4 regions of the Mesorhizobium sp. M2A.F.Ca.ET.046.03.2.1 genome follow, and region 1 is predicted to be linked to each of the others. Evidence: riboswitches for the same ligand, from Rfam matches in the RefSeq annotation. Region 1 holds a riboswitch; each other region holds the start of a gene.
The links. Region 1 has a riboswitch for cobalamin ahead of EJ072_RS00305 (CbtB domain-containing protein). Riboswitches for the same ligand answer to the same signal wherever they lie in the genome.

Region 1 (4,561 bases):
CTGCATTCGTTGAACGGGCTCTCCTCGTCGCCGAGGCTTCCCGGCATCAAGCCCCAGAGGCAGTAGGTGTATTGCAGATTGCCGTGATTGTAGAGCCGCCGGAAGGTCGGGTCGGTCACGGTCTGGCGTTGGGCAAAATCCAGGATGTCGCCACGATAGCGCGCGATCACAGCCATCTGGCCGTGGGTTAGGCTGGGGATCTGGATGCCTGGGGGAGGCGGAGCGGAGGAGCCACTATGCGCCTGCGCCGAGGCTGCCGCCAGCAGGGCGAGCAGCACTGCAACCGAGCAATTCCAGGAAAATTGTGCCGCGGTTTTCCGTCCGGAATTGCGAGAAAACAGAAGACCAAAGCGGCTCAGCCCTCGTGTCGACCGTTGAGCCGCTTTGGCCGCCAGGGCACGGAACCGTGGCGGCCAACGCATGGGAGTTCAAGCGTAGCGGCGGGCGGGGCCGCGCTGGTCGCGCACGGCGACCACGCGCTCGGCAACCGCGCCGAAGCCGAGCCCGACGACGGTCCACAGCACCAGCTGGATGCCGAGCGAGGCGACGCGGAACTGCCACAGCACCGTCGCCGAGAAGTTCTCCGGCACTTCGTTGATGTCGGGCAGCGCCGCCTTCACCAGCGCGAAGACGACGAGGAAGGCGAGCCCAGCGACGATCGAGGCATTCCAGGCGCCGAGCTTGCTCCATAGCCGCTGCGCCAGGCCCACCGCCGCCACCATCGCGGCGATCGAGATGACGATCATGATGAAGAACAGTTCGGTGCGGTAGGCGATGGTTTCGGGATTGCCGACCGCGGGCGGGTTGGCCGGGTATTTGAGGCTCGGAACCACGATCACGGCAAGGAAGCCGAGCAGCGCCAGCAGCGCCGAGGTGCTGCGCGGGCCGAGCGAGCCCAGCCGGCCATAGGCATAGGCGAAGACCAGCGAGAACAGCCCGCCAAGCGCCGCGCCATAGACCAGCACGCCGGTCGCCAGACCGATGCCTGCCTGCGTGACGCGGCTGACCATCTCGGGCTCCGGCGCCTCGCCGGCGGCCTGCGCCTGCTGTTCCTCGAAGGCGATCGCCTTGTCGACCTGCGGCTCGCCATAGACGCGGGCGAAGGCGAACGCCAGAATCCCCGCCACTAGCCCGACAAGCATGCCGCGCAGCAAAAGTTTTCCGACCATGTCAGAGTCCCTTCAAGCAATTTCCCGGAAAAATTGAGCGTTTTCCGCCCGGAATTGCATTAGGCCAAATCTCAGAACGGCATCAGCGATGCCGAAGCCGCTCCAGAGCAATTCCAGGAAAAGTGTGCAACGGTTTTCCGTCCGGGATTGCGCGTCAGACCAAAACCTAGGACGGTTCAGCCTTCGCTGAACCGATCCTAATGGCAGGGGAAGCCGAGCAGGTGGCGGCCGTCATGCACGAATTCATGCACCATCGTGCCGCGGATCAGCGAGGTCGCGCCTTCTTCCGCGCCGACGAAATAGATCATCAGCATCAGCATCAGGCCGGCGAAGATTGCCCAGGGCAGAAGCTCGCGGACGGGAATCGCAACCGGGCCGTAGGTCGGGGCGAAAGTGGTGTCGGACATTTGACCTCCTGTGGGATGCTGCGTCCCGTTGATCCAACTGTGCTGCGGGATAAGGCCTGACTTTCGGCTGGTGCCGATCACAGTGGCGCGACCGTGCCGGACTCGCACCGGCTTCCAATCCCGTATAGCGCTAAAACACTTGTCAGCACTTCGTTCGCCTGTCAACGACATGTAATGGCCAACGCGGCTTCGCCTGGCCGAAATTTCACTGGACCACGGAGTTTTGGGATGTTCGCCCGCCTGACGATGATCGCAAGCGGCGCGACGCAGGCCGCGCGCAAGGGCCGCTTTCCATCGGACGAGGCGCCGGAGCCGAGCGCCTTCGACCGCGCCGGCGCGATCGCTTCGTCGCTGCGCCGGGCCGACCGCGTCTGGACAAGTCCGGCGCTCGCCGCGCGCAGGACGGCCGAGGCGCTTGGCCTTGACGCGACCGTCGAGCCGCTGCTTGCCGAGCAGGATTTCGCGCGCTGGGCCGGCAAAAGCTTCGAGGAGGTGCAGGCCGAGGACCCGGCAGGCATGGCGGCCTGGTTTGCCGATCCGGACGCCGCACCCCATGGCGGCGAATCGCTTGCCGCCGTCGCCCGGCGGGGTGCCGCGCTGATGGAGCGGCTGGCCGGCGAGGGGGGCGGCCACACCGTCGCGCTCACCCATGCCGTGCCGATCCGCGCCGCCATCGTGCATGTGCTGGGCGCGCCGCTCTCCTCGGTCTGGAAGATCGACATCGAGCCGCTGTCGCTCACCGAGTTCCGCAACGACGGCCGCCGCTGGGTGCTGCACGCGAGCGGGGTCGCCGGCGCGAGATAGCGCCGGAAACAGCTTTTCTGCTAATGGGCCGCGGTGCAGACGAATCCTGCTGTTTCAGCAACCGCTAACGGAACGGAAACGCCTTGCTGCTATGGTGCTGCCCAGTGGCGAGGAGAGCCTTGCCTTAGGAGCCGCCGGATATGGCCAATTATCCCGAGACCGAGCGCCGTCTTCATGCGCGCGAATTCGTGCTCAAGGAAGCCACGATCATTGCCGGTGCCGTCAGGATCGGCTGCTCGGTCAGGAATCAGCACGAGCAGGGCGCGGAGTTGCGCGTCGCCGCCGATACGGAGATCCCGGAACGCTTCCTGCTCGAGGTCCCAGCCGACGATATGACCTATCGCGCCTTGGTGCGGTGGCGGCGCAACGACCGCATCGGCGTGGCGCTCTACAGCAACGCGCCGAAGGACTGACGCGGTTCTCAGCAATTCGCGACTTGATCCTGTCCGGACGGCATGCAACCCGGCACATCGGGAACGCAACCGTGGCGCGTGCGTTCATGGGGGCCGATCAATTGGGATTCGTGCATGAGCAGGACAGCCGTTTGGGTGGCGCTGATCGCTATCATTCTCGTGGCCCTCTATTTGTTGCAGCACAATGGCATGATCAGATTCTAAAGCACGGCGGCGCTCTGCGCCGTTCGCCGGGTCAGCAGCAGCTGTTCTCTCCGCAGCACGGCTTGCCAGCGGCCGCCTGTTCCTTCAGCCAGCGGTCACGCGGCTTGCAGCTCGCTGGCCGTGGCGAAAGCACGACCTCGATAGCGCCGCCAACGACGCTTGGCTGGGCTGCGCGGTGCAGCTCCATCGGGCGGATCCCGTCGCTGACCTCGAAGGTCAGCTTCGCCGACTGGTCGAGAGCCACGTGATCCGAGACCTTGCGGATGATCGCCGCGAACTTGCCGGCCGGCATATGGACCGGCCCGCCTTCGTCCACGTCCCATAGCTGGACGAAGATCTCCGACCATGATTCCGGATTGGCCTCGCAATCCAGCGCCGAGAACTGGCCCGCCTTCACCTCGGTGACATGATAGCCTGGCTTAACCGTCTGCCCGTCATAGCGGAACACCAGCGGCCTGTCCTTGTAGTCGGCCAGCGCGCCCAGCAGGTCGCCGATGGTCAGGTCGGAGGGGTCGATCGGGGCGGCGTTTTTATGATTGTCAGAAGACAGCATGTCGGCTATTCCTCATTTCAATATTTCAAGGATTATCGAAACGTGGATGAACGTCAAGCCCTGATCGCCTTTGGCGCGCTGTCGCAGGAAACCCGCCTGCGCCTGCTGCGCCTGTTGGTCGTTGCCGGACCGGAAGGCATTTCCGCCGGCTCGCTCGCCGAACAGGTGGAGGTCTCGCCCTCCAATGTCAGCTTCCACCTCAAGGAACTGGAACGGTCCGGCCTCGTCACCGCGCGGCGTGATGCCCGCTCGATCGTCTACAGCGCCGAGTACGACGCGCTGTCCGGCCTGATCCGTTTCCTGATGGAGGATTGCTGCTCGGGCCGCCCGGAGATCTGCGCGCTGGCGCTTGCCGCGCCTTGCTGCCGGCCGGGCGAGGGGACCACGCAATGACTGCCGCGCCCTTGGCCCAGCATGGCAAACCGATGAGCGGCTTCGATCCATTGCGCCGGTTCGTCGCCGAAGCCCTGGGCACCGGACTGCTGGTGGCGACGGTCGTCGGTTCCGGCATCATGGCCGAGACGCTGACGCACGACACCGCGCTGGCGCTGCTCGGCAACACGCTCGCGACCGGCGCCATGCTGGTGGTGTTGATCACCATCCTCGGTCCGATCTCCGGCGCGCATTTCAATCCCGCGGTTTCGCTGGTGTTCTGCCTCAACCGGTCTCTGCCTGCCCGCGATCTCCCTGCCTATATCGCCGCGCAATTCGCCGGCGGCGTCGCCGGCACCATCGCCGCGCATCTCATGTTCGCCCTGCCGGTTCTGGAGGTCGCGACGAAGCCGCGGACCGGGCCGGCGCAGTGGTTTTCCGAAGGCGTCGCGGCGTTCGGCCTTGTCGTCGTCATTCTCGCCGGCCTGCGCTTCGAGCGGCGGACCGTGCCGTGGCTGGTCGGGCTCTATATCACGGCGGCCTATTGGTTCACCGCGTCCACGTCCTTCGCCAATCCTGCGGTTGCCGTTGCGCGGTCGCTCACCAACAGCTTCTCCGGCATCAGGCCGGTCGATCTGC
Region 2 (4,561 bases), 2.5 Mb from region 1:
GTCGAGGCGATGACGCTGGCGGACCGCATCGTGGTGCTGAAGGACGGCGTCGTCGAGCAGGTCGGCACGCCGATGGAACTCTACAAGCGTCCGGGCAATCTGTTCGTCGCCCAGTTCATCGGCTCGCCGGCGATGAACATATTGCCGGCAAAGATCGAGAAGGCCGGCAATCCGACCGTGGTCAGCCATGTCGGCGACCGCAAGGCGACGGTGCCGATCGCGACGCCTGCTTCGGCGAATGGCGCGGCGGTCAGCTTCGGCGTGCGGCCGGAGGATCTCGCGATCGCCACCGGTTCCGATTACCTCTTCGAGGGCAAGGTCGACTATATCGAGCAACTCGGCGAGGTTCAGCTCGTCTATATCGATATCGGCCGCGCAGACCTGCCGCTGGTCGCCAAGCTGCCGGGCAATGTCGAGGTCAAGCGCGGTGAGACGCTGCGGCTCAACGCAAGCGCCAGCGATCTGCATATTTTCGACGCCGACGGCCATTCCTTCACGCTGCATCGCGAAGAGGCGAAGGCAGCCTGAGCGCAGAGCCGCTGCGGCAAAGAGAAGCGGCGGGCCCTGGCCCGCCGCTCCTGTTTTCAAATCACGGTCGGCTGTTAACGATTGCCGAAGTGGTCGCGGTCGCTGCCCTGCTGCGGAGCCGACTTCTGCGCGTCGCGGGACGAATTCAGCAGCTTGTAGACAGGCGAGTCGGTGCCGATCGACGAGGTGCGGGTCGTATCCACGGCGGGAGCCGGCTGGTTGACTCCGCTGTTGCCGTGATTGTCGCTGCCCGCAAAAGCAGCCGAGGAAACGGCCATGAGAGCCGCGGTGGCAAGAATGATCTTTTTCATCTCAGTACTCCTGAATTTCCTGATCCGACCGAGGCGACGGGCAAACCCGTCGCCGTTCGAAGTCGGCTGTTAGTTGTTACCGAAAAGGTTGCGGTCGGCGCCCGTGGTGACAGGCTTCTGTTCAGCCGGTTCGGACTTGCGGACCGAGGCTGTGTAAGAAGAGTCGACCGTGGCGGCCGGCGGGTTGGCAGCCTGCGCGTTGTAATTGTCGCTACCGGCAAAGGCGCTGCCGGAAATTGCCAGAAGGGCGGCGGCAGTGAGAACAATCTTTTTCATTTTTGCTACTCCAGTATTTTTATTCAGTCCGTCTAGCGGCGTGTCTTGGGAATGAAATCGCGTCGTTCGGACAGCGCTCATTTGGGTGAGCCGACTGCGGGATTCCAATCACGAAGTTTTTTCGTCTGGACCATGAATCCGCCTCTTGAAGTTTTCATAAGCATGCCTACAACCATTTTTTTGCTAAGTTCAATCAATGACTTATGTGATTTATGCTGCTGGCTCACCAAGTGTGTCGGAGCGCCAACGTTCACAGCGTTCTGCACGCACCGTCAACAGAAACGAACCGTTCGGTTCGATTTTAGAATCTGCTAATAGTCACTTTTTGATACTGTTAACCATCAACGACGCTCCCGAACCTCGTCCGGGAGCACCCCTGGAAGCCGGTGGCATGGCGAGAAGGACGAGAATCGGCAACGTGAACACGCCGCCCATTGTCGCGCCGTATGGATGCGATGTCGTTTTCATGCCGACGGGAAACCGGCCGTCGTGGTTAGATCAGGCCATCTCAGGTGCCGCTTCGTCGCGACGAGGCGGAGAATTGGGAAGCCGGTCGAAATCCGGCGCTGCCCCCGCAACGGTGGTGGAGTGAGGTCGCAACGGGAGACCACTGGGCCATGGGCCTGGGAAGGTGTTGCGACCGCCCGCGAGGGCAACTCCAAAGCCCGGAAACCAGCCAGAGACATTTTGAACTCGACTGATCGCGGTGGGCGGTCAAGAGGCGGACGGCGCGTGCCCGGCCCTGCCGGTGGCGGTCGTTCTTCTCCATCACCACCAGTTCAGTCCTTGATGCGAGGACAGGACATGGATGCGCGCAACGACATGCTGAGGCTCCTGCAGAGCCGCAAGCAGGGCTACTCGCTTGAGCAGCCCTTCTACACCGATCCCGACTATTTCAAGCTCGATATGGAGCTGATCTGGCATCGTGACTGGTTGTTCATCGGCCATGATTGCGAGCTGCCGAAACCAGGCAGCTACATCACCGTTCAGATCGGCGATTATCCGGTGGTGCTGGTCCGCGACCAGAAGGGAAGGATCAACGCTTTCCACAACTCCTGCCGGCATCGCGGCAGCCGCCTGTGCAACACCGACAAGGGCACCGCCGCCAAGCTGGTCTGTCCCTACCATCAGTGGACTTACGAGCTCGACGGGCGGCTGCTGTTCGCGCGCCAGATGGCGGACGGCTTCGACAAGAGCCAGTTCGGACTGAAGCCCGTGGCCTGCGAGAGCGTCGGCGGCTACATCTTCATTTGCCTGGCAAAAGAGCCGGCCGACTTCGCGCCGATGCGCGCCATGATCGAACCCTATGTCCTGCCGCACCGGCTGAGCGAGGCGAAGGTCGCGTTCGAATCGACGATCGTCGAAAAGGGCAACTGGAAGCTCGTCTGGGAAAACAACCGCGAGTGCTATCATTGCGCCGGCAACCATCCGGAACTGTGCAAGACTTTTCCGGAAGCGCCGACGGTGACAGGTGTGCAAGGCGCCGACAGCGATCCGGAAATGCTTGCGCACTGGGCGAAATGCGAGGCGGCGGGTCTGCCGAGCCGGTTCCGGATCGATCCGGCCGGGCAATACCGCGCAACGCGCGCGCCGCTGCTGCGCGACGCCGTCAGCTACACGATGAGCGGCAGACGCGCCGTGACGAAAAACCTGTCCGCCAGCGTCGCCGCCTACCGCATCGGCACGTTGATGCACTACCATTACCCGACCACGTGGAACCACATCCTCATCGATCACGCCGTCACCTTCCGTGTGCTGCCGATCAGCGCCACCGAGACCGCGGTGACGACGAAATGGCTGGTCCACAAGGACGCGGTGGAAGGCGTCGACTACGATCTGGCAGAACTCACCCATGTCTGGACCGAGACCAACGATCAGGACCGCCGCATCGTCGAGGAAAACGCGCTCGGCATCCTGTCGCCGGCTTACGAGCCTGGTCCCTATTCCGAGTTGCATGAGGGCGGTGTCATCCAGTTCGTCGAGTGGTACGCCTCCTTCATCGGTCCGCGCCTTGCCGAAGGCGGTCGCCCGGCGTTGCGCAGCGTCGCCTGAAGGCTAAGGAGATGAACGCGATGACGGATCTCGGCCTCTATCGCCATCTCGACGAGATGGCGCCCTGGAACGACAGGCTGCAGGTGCTGGAAGTGATCGGCGTCAGCGACGAGGCGCCGCAGGTGAAGACGTTCACCTTCCGCTCCGACAATCAGACCTGGTTCCGCTACAAACCCGGGCAGTTCGTGACGCTGGAATTGCCGACGGCCGACGGGCCGCTGATGCGGACCTACACGCTGTCGTCCTCGCCGTCGCGGCCGTTCTCGATCGCGGTGACGGTGAAAGCGCAAGCCGACAGCGTCGGCACGCGCTGGATGTTCGACAATCTGAAGCCCGGCGTCCATGTGAAGGCCTACGGGCCGACCGGCGATTTCTCGCTGCACAGCCATCCAGCGGCCAAATATCTGTTCATTTCGGCCGGTTCCGGCGTCACGCCGATGATGTCGATGCTGCGCTGGCTGAACGACTGCGCGCCCTGGACCGATGTCGGTTTCGTCAATTGCGCGCGGCGGCCGGAAGAGATCATCTTCCGCAAGGAGCTCGAACTGCTCGGCAGCCGCATGCCCGGCCTGTCGCTCGGCTTCATGATCGAGGAGCGGTCGAGCCGCGAGGGCTGGTTCGGCCATATGGGCCGCATCGACGCGATCCGGCTGCCGCTTCTGGCACCCGATTTCCGCGAGCGGGAAATCTTCTGCTGCGGGCCGGACCCCTTCATGCGCGCCGTGCGCCAGATGCTGGAGGCCGCCGGCTTCGACATGAGCCGCTACCATCAGGAGAGCTTCGCGGCGCCGGCCGTGGAAGAAGTCCCGGCGCCGTTCGCGATGCCGGCCGGCGACGAAGCCAAGCCGCTCGCCGAGGCGGTGACGCCGGTCCGCTTTTCGCTTTCAAACGTCGATGCGGAATGCGTCCCCGGACAGACCGTGCTGCAGACGGCGCGCGCTTCGGGCGTCAGGATCCCGGCGGCCTGCGAGTTCGGTCTCTGCGGCACCTGCAAGGTGAAAAAGGTCTCCGGCGAGGTTTCGATGAGCCACAATGGCGGCATTCTCGATCACGAGATCGATGACGGCTATATCCTGGCCTGCTGTTCGAGGCCGTTGTCGGCGCTGGACATCGAGGCCTGAAGGCTTGTCGGTCGAGGCAAGGGCCGTTGCGGGAACACCCTCGCCGGCCGCTGTCCTGCCGAACAGAAGTTCAGTGCCCGGAGGCGTCTCGTGGCGAAGGCTCGCCGAGCAATCGGCGCGCCGGATCAGGATGATTTTCCGTTGAATCGCCATCCTGATCCAGCTCTTTGTTGGAGCATGATCTCTTCCGAAAACCGGTTCCCACTTTCCGGGATCATGCTCTTTGTTGAAGCATGATCCCTCCCGAAAACCGGCACCCACTTTTCGGGATCA
Region 3 (4,561 bases), 640 kb from region 1:
GCGCCTTAATCATGCGCGGCATAGGCCGCCGCCGGGCGAATGTAAATGCGCGCCAGTGACGCGTGGCGCTGCTTGTTTTGGCAAGCCATCGAAAACGGCTGGAATTGGCGGAAGCCCCCCCAACGTCGTCATTCCAGGGCGAAGCAGGAGCGAAGCTCCGTCGCGGAGACCCTGGAATCCATGCCGTGACTCTGGCCGAAGAGCGCAGCGGAGCAGAATTCTGCACCGTTGCAACGCTTGGAAGTCACGGCATGGATCCTATGGTCTGCGCCGCGTCGCTTCGCTCCTTGCTCCGCCATAGGATGACGACGCAAGGGACGTTTCGGCCAATCGCCAAGGCATGCACCTAGAAACGCATATCCGAGCCGTTAAAAATTCTGTGTGCTCGAGAACTAACCCTCAGGCAGCGGGATAAACTCTTCCTCATCGCCAGGAACGATATCGAAGCGGCCAGTCTTCCATTCCTGTTTGGCCTGCTCGATGCGTTCCTTCGAGGACGAGACGAAATTCCACCAGATGTAGCGCTGGGAACCGAGCGAAGCGCCGCCGAACAGCATGAAATGCGCGCCGCGCTCGGAGGAGACGACGATCTCCTCGCCCGGCTTGAACACAAGGAGCCGCTCGGCCGGAAAAACATCGCCGGCGATCGAGACGTCGCCTTCCAGCGTGTAGATGGCGCGCTCTTCGGCATCGGCCGGAATTTGCACGCTGGCGCCCGCCGCCAGGCGCAGATCGGCATAAAGCGTGTCCGATGCGGTCGCGACCGGCGAGCGCAGGCCGGAGAATTCGCCGATGACGATGCGGCCGCTGACGCCCCCGGCATCGATCTCAGGCAAGCGGGCCACCGACGTGTTGGCGAACACCGGGGCAATCTCCTCCTTGCCGTCCGGCAGCGCCAGCCAGGTCTGCAGGCCGGAGACCGACATCGGCGCGCCGCGCAGTTCCTCCGGGGTGCGCTCGGAATGAACGATGCCGCGCCCGGCGGTCATCAAATTCACGTCGCCCGGCGCGATTACCATTTCGGTGCCGAGCGAATCCCGATGCCTGATCTTGCCGTCGAACAGATAGGTGACAGTGGAGAGCCCGATATGCGGGTGCGGGCGCACATCGAGCGCGTGGCCGGCGCGCAGGATGGCCGGGCCCATGCGATCAAAGAAGATGAACGGCCCGACCAGGCGGCGTTTTGCCGTCGGCAAGGCGCGGCGCACCGCGAAGCCGCCGATGTCCTTGGCGTTCGGGATGACCATCAGCTCGATCTGGTCGCAGGCGAAGGCATCGCCGGGCTCAGGGTCGTTTCCGGGAAAAAAGCTCATGATTATCCCTTAGGCGAAGCGCAACGCCGACCTGGCCTTCGCCTTGGCGGCCTCTTCCTCGCGATTGCGCGGTTCCTGGCTGGTTTCGAGCGAATCGATCAGTTCGCGCGCGGCGGCGGCGATCGCTTCCACGGCGTGATAGAAAGCATGCTCGTTGCGCTTGGACGGTTTCGTCGAGCCGCTCAGCTTACGCACGAATTGCAGCGCTGCATCATGCACCTCGTCATTGGTCGCCGGCGGCTCGAAATTGGCCAAGGTCTTGATGTTGCGGCACATGGCTTGAACTCCTTACCTGCTTGCTCTGCCCACCCAAACTATTCCGCATCGAGCGGCTCCGTTCCCACCGGCTTGCCGTCGCGCGACAGCCTGATCTTCTCAACCTTGTCCTCAGCCGCCTTGAGCAGTCGGTCGCAATGCGCCTTCAGCGCCTCGCCGCGCTCATAGATCTTGATCGACTGGTCGAGCGGGACGTCGCCGCGCTCCAGATCGTCGACGATCTTCTCCAGCGCGTCGAGCGCCTGTTCGAAGCTCATCGCCTTGACGTCCTCATTGCCTTCCACTGCCATACCCTATCCCTTCATCAGCCGCCCGACATGGGCGGCGACTGAAAATGCCAGTCCCTGCAGATCGTAGCCGCCTTCCAGCAGGCTGACGAGCCTGTTGGAGCTGTGGCGGCCGGCGCGTTCCATCAACTGGCCGGTCGCCCAGTCGAAATCGTCCTCGGTCAGATTGATCTCGGCCAGCGGATCGCGGTGATGCGCGTCGAAGCCGGCAGAAATGATGATCAGGTCCGGCGCGAACGCATCGATCGACGGCAGCACGCGCGACAGGAAGGCGTCGCGGAACATGTCGCTGCCGGTCCGCGGCGCGAGCGGCGCGTTGACGATGTTGCCGGCGCCGGTCTCGCTCTTCGCCCCGGTGCCCGGGTAAAGCGGCATCTGGTGGGTCGAGCAGTAGAGCACCGACGGGTCGTCCCAAAAGATGTCCTGCGTGCCGTTGCCATGATGGACGTCCCAATCGACGATGGCGACGCGCTCGGCCTGATGCTTCTTCTGCGCATAGCGGGCGGCGATGGCCGCCGTGTTGAACAGGCAGAAACCCATCGCCGTAGCCTTTTCGGCATGATGTCCCGGCGGGCGGGCGGCGACGAAGACATTTGAGGCGCGGCCCTCGAAGACGTCGTCGACCGCCGCGTTGGCCGCGCCGATCGCCGTCACCGCGGCCTGCCAGCTTTTCGGGCTGGCGCTGGTGTCGGCATCGATCGAGACGATGCCGGTCCGGGGGATCGCCGCACGCACGCGCTCGACGAAAGTCTCGGGGTGCGCATAGACGATGGTTTTCTCATCGCCTTCCGGCGCCTTGACGCGGTCGAGCGCCGAAAACGCCTCGTCGTCCAGCACGCGCTCGATGGCGCGCAGGCGGTCAGGCCGCTCGGGGTGGCCGGGCGGCGTGAGGTGTTCGAGGAAGATTGGGTGCGTGTAGAGACGGGTGGCCATGGCGCCTAATCTAGGCACCCGCGGCCGTAATGACCATGTTTGAAAAGCCGAATGGCTGGGGAAATTGCGCCAGCCCATGTCGTCCGCGCCATTGGCGGGTGCCGAACTTCGCGGTAAGGTCGTCCCGCTGCCTGGTGCCCGCGACGCGGGAGAATCGGGAACACGGTTTTATTCCGTGGCGTGCCCAACGCTGTGAGGGGGACCGCGCCGGCAAATGCCACTGTCGATGACGGGAAGGCGCCGGAGCGGGACGATCCCGAGCCAGAAGACCGGCCCGGCAGACATGGTTTTCCGCTTGGTCAGGCGGGGGACTGCTTGTCGCAAGGGGAAAAGCGATGACGGCAGCAGCGATCGCCGCGTGTGGCGACGACTTTGACCAATTGGCGCGCGACGCGGTGTACCGGGCGATGTTCACCAGGCGCGACGTGCGCAGCCATTTTGTCCCCGACAATCTGGATGACTGTGTGCTGGCGCGGCTTCTCACCGCCGCGCACCATGCGCCGTCTGTTGGCTACATGCAGCCGTGGAATTTCATCGTCATCCGTGATGCCGAGCGGCGCAGACAGGTGCGCGACCTGTTCCTCGCCGCGCGCGAGCAGGAACTGCCGGCGATCGAGGCGGAACGGCAGGCGCTCTACCGGAAGCTGAAACTCGAAGGCATCTGCGAAAGCGCGCTCAATCTCTGCATCACCTGCGACCGGCAGCGGTCGAAGGACTCACCGCTCGGGCGCTGGCACAATCCGGAGATGGATCTCTACAGCACCGTCTGCGCGGTGCAGAATTTCTGGCTGGCGGCACGCGCCGAGGGCGTCGGCGTCGGCTGGGTGAGCATCATCGAGACGGAGGCGCTGAAGAAGCTTCTGTCGATCCCCGAGCATGTCACGCCGATCGCCTATCTCTGCGTCGGCCGCGTCTCGGCATTCGCGCCGAAGCCGGACCTCGAAGCGCATGGCTGGGGCAAGCGCCTGCCGCTGCCCGAGTTGGTGATGAGCGAGACGTTTCGCGGCGCCGGCGAGGCGCCGCTCAAATCGGCGATTGCAAGGCTAGGTCGCCAGCAGTGATCAAGCGGCCCGGGGCGTATCCCAGCGCGAGCCGCCGAAGGAGCCCAGCGCCTTGTCGCGCAGCTCCCTGAATTTGGACGACGCCTCGGCGAGGCGGTTGTCCCATTCTGGATTGGGCACTTGGCCTTCGATGGTCTCGAAATACACCTGCATCAGCGAGGCGATGGCGAAGGGCTCGATGAAGGCCGCCTTGAAGGCCCAGGCAAAGACGATGGCCAGCACGAAGGCCCAGCCGGCAAGCTGTCCGGGCATGACCCAGAGGATCGCGGCGGCAGGCGCCAGCATCAACAGGAAAATCACGAAAGAAACGCCCCACATGATCGCAGCCAGCCAGACGGCGTTCTTGACCATGTGCTTGCCGTTCTGGGCGTACAGCACGACGCCTTGCCGGGCCGTCTCGAAGGGCGAGTTCGAATTGATGCGGATGTTGTAGCCGAGTATGATTTCGTCGACATAGGTCAGAGACAGGCGGATCACCGTGTTGATGAAGCTGACTAGGCCGCTCAGGCCCGGAATGGGCAGGAAGGCGGCAACGCCGCCGATCAGGCCGGTGATGGCGCGGATGGCGCCCTTGACCAGCTGGTCCACGACGAAAAGGATGTTGGCCTCGGCGAAACGCTGGCTGACCACTTCCTTGGCATAGGCGATCTGGCCCTGGCCGTCGGGCACGTCATGGCCGTCGATCAGATGT
Region 4 (4,561 bases), 1.2 Mb from region 1:
GCACTTGTCGGTTGGCGACGGCTTCGTTGCCGGAGTGGACATTGGACCGCTGATCGACATCCATGCTCTGCGCAAGATCGAGTCGCACATTGCAGATGCCGTTGCCAAGGGTGGGATTATTCGATGCGGGGCCGAACGCATCGGCAAGGATGGCACCTTCTTCAAGCCCACAGTGCTCACCGAAATTTCCAGCATCATGGCTGTTGCGCAAGAGGAGACTTTCGGGCCGCTGGCGCCGATCATTCGCTTCGAAGATGCGGATCAGGTTGTGCGTGAGGCCAACGACACGATCTACGGCCTCGCCGCCTATTTCTATGCCTCGAACCTCAAGCGTGTCTGGCGCGTTGCCGAGGCATTGGAATACGGCATGGTTGGCATCAACACGGGGCGTATGTCTTCGGAAGCGGCGCCTTTTGGCGGCATGAAGCAGTCCGGCATCGGGCGGGAGGGTTCCCGCCACGGGCTCGAAGACTACCTCGAAATGAAATACCTCTGCATGGGCGGCATCTGATCTCTATCTGGATGGACACCTCGGGCGGCGCACGATCAAACCAAAGAGATGATTCGAGCGCGGACCGCTTCGGGTCGTTTCAGTGCCCCCGCCTGCGCGCCTTAAGCTTGGATAGGTGAGCAACCTACCGTCCGCAGGTGCACCTTGCCTCCTCGCTGTAGAGGGGTTTCAACGTAGCTGGGCGTCTAGATGCATACCGCGGCACGTCTCGCCAGGCCGGTGTCTGCTGCAACTAAGAAGGCGATTGTGCATCAGGTGCGCTGAGACAGCGAAGGTAGTCAACCCGACGATGCAAGACGTCCGCACGGCGAATTGGCGCACCGAAACGTTTACGCCGCAACCTCCTTATTGCCGCACGGCCCACTGAGCCCCCTTCGCGCATCGCTCTGAATCGGTACAGTCGCCGGCATTCTCGCCTGGAGAAGATTCAGTGACACAAGACGTGCCCAGGCCGCGCATGCACGAAAGACATTGAGGGTTGAGATCCAATGATTATAGCGCATCTGCTCGACATGGACGGGGTCCTGGTCCGGGGCGGCCAACCGATTTCTGGCTCGGTCGGCTATGTTGCCGGGCTAGTCGCCAAGGGTGAGCCCTTTCAGATCTTCACCAATAACTCGCGGTTCACGCCAGAAGATCATGCCGAGCGTCTAAGAGCGGTTGGCTTCGCCGTGCAGCCAGAGCACATCTACACATCGGCGCTCGCCACCGCGCGGTTCATGGCGCTGCAAAAGCACCGATCAACTGCCTATGTTATCGGCGACCACGGTCTGGTCGAGGCCCTGCGGCAGGCAGGCTGCCGAATAACAGAGTTTGCCCCCGAATTCGTGGTCCTCGGAGACACCACGTCGTACCACTACGAGCAGATCGCAACTGGCGCTGAGCTTGTGGCGAAGGGCGCGCGCTTTCTCGCCACCAACCCGGATGCCACTGGCCCGACCGAGCGGGGCTCCCATCCGGCGTGCGGGGCTGTCGCGGCACTAATCGAGAAGGCCACCGGCCGTCAGCCCTATTTCGTCGGGAAGCCGAACCCGTTCATGATGCGCGACGCGCTCGACCGGCTGGGAGTTCGAGCTGTCGATACCATCATGGTCGGGGACCGCATGGATACCGACGTGCTCGCGGGGCTGGAATCGGGCCTGAGAACAGCCCTTGTGCTTACTGGTGTGACCAAGCTGGCAGACATAGAGCGGTTTCCATTCAGACCGGACTACGTGGTCGAGTGCCTTGCCGATCTGGGCCAAATCATAGCGAACCAATAAGCCGAACGCACCCCTACACGAAGACCGAACGCTCCTCTACGTTCCGCATGCCGGCCGTCAACCTGGGCAATGATCGGGAGGAACAGCCGGCCCGCATCCAGAAAAGAAGTGATAAGCGTGACAACTTAGTCGAAGTGCACCCATGTAGGGCAAGCAAGTTCATTGTGAGCTTCACTGCTTTGGTTCTGCACGTTCCAGCGATCGCACCGGAATTGATCCGGTGATTGGGTGCGCCCGTTGTCGGATCGTCGACGATGTCCGCAATGTCACACAATGCTTTCAGAGCGATTGCATCGTTCCTAACGATTTTCCCAGTTGGCACGACGATGCGTTCTCTGTGCAAGAGCACTGCGACGCGGCCGACCCGAGAAGGCACCACCTGATGATCACGCCGTTCCAACAATAGGGGCGCCGCCTCCAACGAGCGCCGATCAAACGGAAGCCATCGCGCTTTCATTCGTCTGGTTGTCCGGACATGACGAATTCGATTTCGGGCCAAAAGTGAGTGCACCCGATGACCCCCATGTTTGTGGAAGGCGAACGGGCACTTGCGTCGACGGCCGGCCAGTCGGCAAACACCCTGAAGCACTTCGGTGGAGCGCAGTTCGAGCGCGACGGGGCGGCGCTGAATGCCTTTCGACCGACCCGACCCTCGTAAGCGGCTTTGGGCGAAAGAGACCGATCAGCGCAAGGTGTTACTCGCATAATCACATAAACATCTCGTTATATGGTATTGACAAGGATCGAAGCGGCTGTGATTGTACGCATGTCATGGTTCTTCGCGCGGCACTGCCGTAGCGGAGCTAAGAGGGAAGCCGGTGCGATGCCGGCGCTGCCCCCGCAACTGTTAGCGGCGAGCCAAGCCCATTGATGTCACTGAGGCGAACGGCCTCGGGAAGACGGGCGGAGGCTTTGACCCGCGAGCCAGGAGACCTGCCACGACGAACAACGTCCACGGGCGGGGTGTCTGGTGGTCGCGGTAGCTCGGCTTCGTGCCGCCTATTCGCGGGTTCCTTGTCCCCCGCCCCAACCATCGGGGTATGGCATGACTGTCTCTCAACGAATTCCTGTAGCAACGCTCGGCGTGCCGCGTATCGGTCGACGGCGGGAACTGAAATTCGCGCTTGAAAACTACTGGTCCGGAAAATCTCGCGCTGCCGATCTGCTCGCGACGGCGAAGACGCTGCGTGCCGCTAGCTGGAGGGAGCAGCACGATCGCGGCGTGTCGAAAATCCCGTCCAACGATTTCTCGCTTTATGACCACGTGCTCGACACAGTCGCCATGGTCGGCGCCGTTCCGGCACGATACGCCTGGACTGACGGCGAGGTCCCACTCGATATCTATTTCGCCATGGCGCGCGGCAATCAAGGTCAGGCCGCGGATTGTGGACCTGCCGGTGACGAGCCTGCGGCCAATGGGCAGGGCCTTGCCGCGATGGAAATGACCAAATGGTTCGACACCAACTACCACTACATTGTGCCGGAACTCAGGGACGATCAGAGCTTTGCCCTCTCGTCGGCGAAACCGGTCGATCATTTCCTCGAGGCCAAGGCGCTCGGCATCCACACTCGCCCGGTCCTGCTTGGACCGGTTACCTTTCTCAAGTTGGCGAAGTCACCTGAGGAAGGTTTCAACCCTATCGCGCTCCTGCCACGGCTGCTGCCCGTCTACGAGGAACTCCTGCAGAGGCTAAAGCTCGCGGGAGCCGATTGGGTGCAGATCGATGAGCCGGCGCTCGTGCTCGATCTGATTCCCAACGAACGGGATGCGCTCCAATTCGCCTACTCCCGGCTGTCGAAAGCAGCACCCGAGTTGAAGATCATGGTCGCTACCTATTTCGGATCGCTGGGAGACAATCTCGAGACCGCAATTTCTCTGCCCGTGGCGGGACTGCACGTGGATCTCGTGCGCGCTCCAGAGCAGTTGGAGGCCGTCGGCCGGCTCGCGCAGAAGGAACTTGTGCTCTCGCTCGGGCTGATCGACGGCCGCAACGTCTGGCGCGCGAACCTGCCTGCGATATTTGACCGTATCAAGCCGATCGTCGCCGGTTGGCCGCTGGAGCGGGTGGAGATTGCCCCGTCCTGCTCGATGCTGCATGTGCCGATCGACCTGGACTTGGAGACGGCACTCGATGCGGATGTGAGGTCGTGGCTCGCCTTCGCAGCGCAAAAGACCGACGAGCTGGTCGTGCTCGCCCGTGCCCTGGCCGAAGGCCGGGACGCAGTGGCCGCCGAACTGGAGGCGTCGGCTGAGGCTGCCGCCGTTCGCGCGACATCCGCCAAGGTGCATGATCCGCTCGTCGAAGGCCGGGTCGCCAGGATCAAGGTCGGCATGACGCGCCGGAAGAGCGCATTTGCCGGCCGCTCCAAGCTTCAGGCCGACGTGTTTGGCTTGCCCCCCTTCCCCACCACGACGATCGGCTCCTTCCCGCAAACAGCCGAGATTCGCAAGGCGCGGGCAGCTCATGCCAAAGGCCAGCTGAGTTACGTCGACTATGAAGCGTTCCTGAAGAAAGAGATAAAAGCCGCCGTTCGCTGGCAAGAAGAGATCGGACTCGACGTGCTGGTCCACGGCGAATTCGAGCGCAACGACATGGTGCAATATTTCGCCGAGCAGCTCTGCGGCTTCGCCTTCACGCAACACGGGTGGGTGCAAAGCTATGGCTCGCGCTTTGTGCGACCCCCGATCATCATTGGAGATGTGTCGCGACAAAATCCGATGACACTACATTGGTGGCGATATGCCCAGTCGCTAACGCTGAAGCCGGTGAAAGGCATGCTTACCGGT

Region 2: another riboswitch for cobalamin. It lies ahead of EJ072_RS12235 (aromatic ring-hydroxylating dioxygenase subunit alpha); the one in region 1 lies ahead of EJ072_RS00305 (CbtB domain-containing protein).
Region 3: another riboswitch for cobalamin. It lies ahead of bluB (5,6-dimethylbenzimidazole synthase); the one in region 1 lies ahead of EJ072_RS00305 (CbtB domain-containing protein).
Region 4: another riboswitch for cobalamin. It lies ahead of metE (5-methyltetrahydropteroyltriglutamate--homocysteine S-methyltransferase); the one in region 1 lies ahead of EJ072_RS00305 (CbtB domain-containing protein).

What each region holds. Positions count from the first base shown of each region.
Region 1 covers NZ_CP034449.1:45,316-49,876, reverse strand. Annotated here, with positions in the region: gene EJ072_RS00315 (hypothetical protein) at 1-278, opposite strand, end outside; gene EJ072_RS00310 (CbtA family protein) at 429-1,169, opposite strand; gene EJ072_RS00305 (CbtB domain-containing protein) at 1,367-1,576, opposite strand; adenosylcobalamin (AdoCbl) riboswitch at 1,575-1,719, opposite strand; gene EJ072_RS00300 (histidine phosphatase family protein) at 1,805-2,380, shown strand; gene EJ072_RS00295 (PilZ domain-containing protein) at 2,521-2,793, shown strand; gene EJ072_RS00290 (DUF6428 family protein) at 3,029-3,550, opposite strand; gene EJ072_RS00285 (metalloregulator ArsR/SmtB family transcription factor) at 3,593-3,943, shown strand; gene EJ072_RS00280 (MIP/aquaporin family protein) at 3,976-4,561, shown strand, end outside.
Region 2 covers NZ_CP034449.1:2,582,992-2,587,552, forward strand. Annotated here, with positions in the region: gene ugpC (sn-glycerol-3-phosphate ABC transporter ATP-binding protein UgpC) at 1-528, shown strand, start outside; gene EJ072_RS12225 (DUF680 domain-containing protein) at 603-839, opposite strand; gene EJ072_RS12230 (DUF680 domain-containing protein) at 909-1,115, opposite strand; cobalamin riboswitch at 1,609-1,811, shown strand; gene EJ072_RS12235 (aromatic ring-hydroxylating dioxygenase subunit alpha) at 1,920-3,167, shown strand; gene EJ072_RS12240 (hybrid-cluster NAD(P)-dependent oxidoreductase) at 3,188-4,288, shown strand; gene EJ072_RS35940 (hypothetical protein) at 4,379-4,525, shown strand.
Region 3 covers NZ_CP034449.1:684,742-689,302, forward strand. Annotated here, with positions in the region: gene EJ072_RS03395 (pirin family protein) at 393-1,313, opposite strand; gene EJ072_RS03400 (DUF2277 family protein) at 1,323-1,589, opposite strand; gene EJ072_RS03405 (exodeoxyribonuclease VII small subunit) at 1,628-1,879, opposite strand; gene EJ072_RS03410 (histone deacetylase family protein) at 1,883-2,809, opposite strand; cobalamin riboswitch at 2,925-3,102, shown strand; gene bluB (5,6-dimethylbenzimidazole synthase) at 3,145-3,870, shown strand; gene EJ072_RS03420 (hypothetical protein) at 3,871-4,561, opposite strand, start outside.
Region 4 covers NZ_CP034449.1:1,295,032-1,299,592, forward strand. Annotated here, with positions in the region: gene EJ072_RS06240 (NAD-dependent succinate-semialdehyde dehydrogenase) at 1-511, shown strand, start outside; gene EJ072_RS06245 (HAD-IIA family hydrolase) at 1,000-1,773, shown strand; cobalamin riboswitch at 2,529-2,729, shown strand; gene metE (5-methyltetrahydropteroyltriglutamate--homocysteine S-methyltransferase) at 2,819-4,561, shown strand, end outside.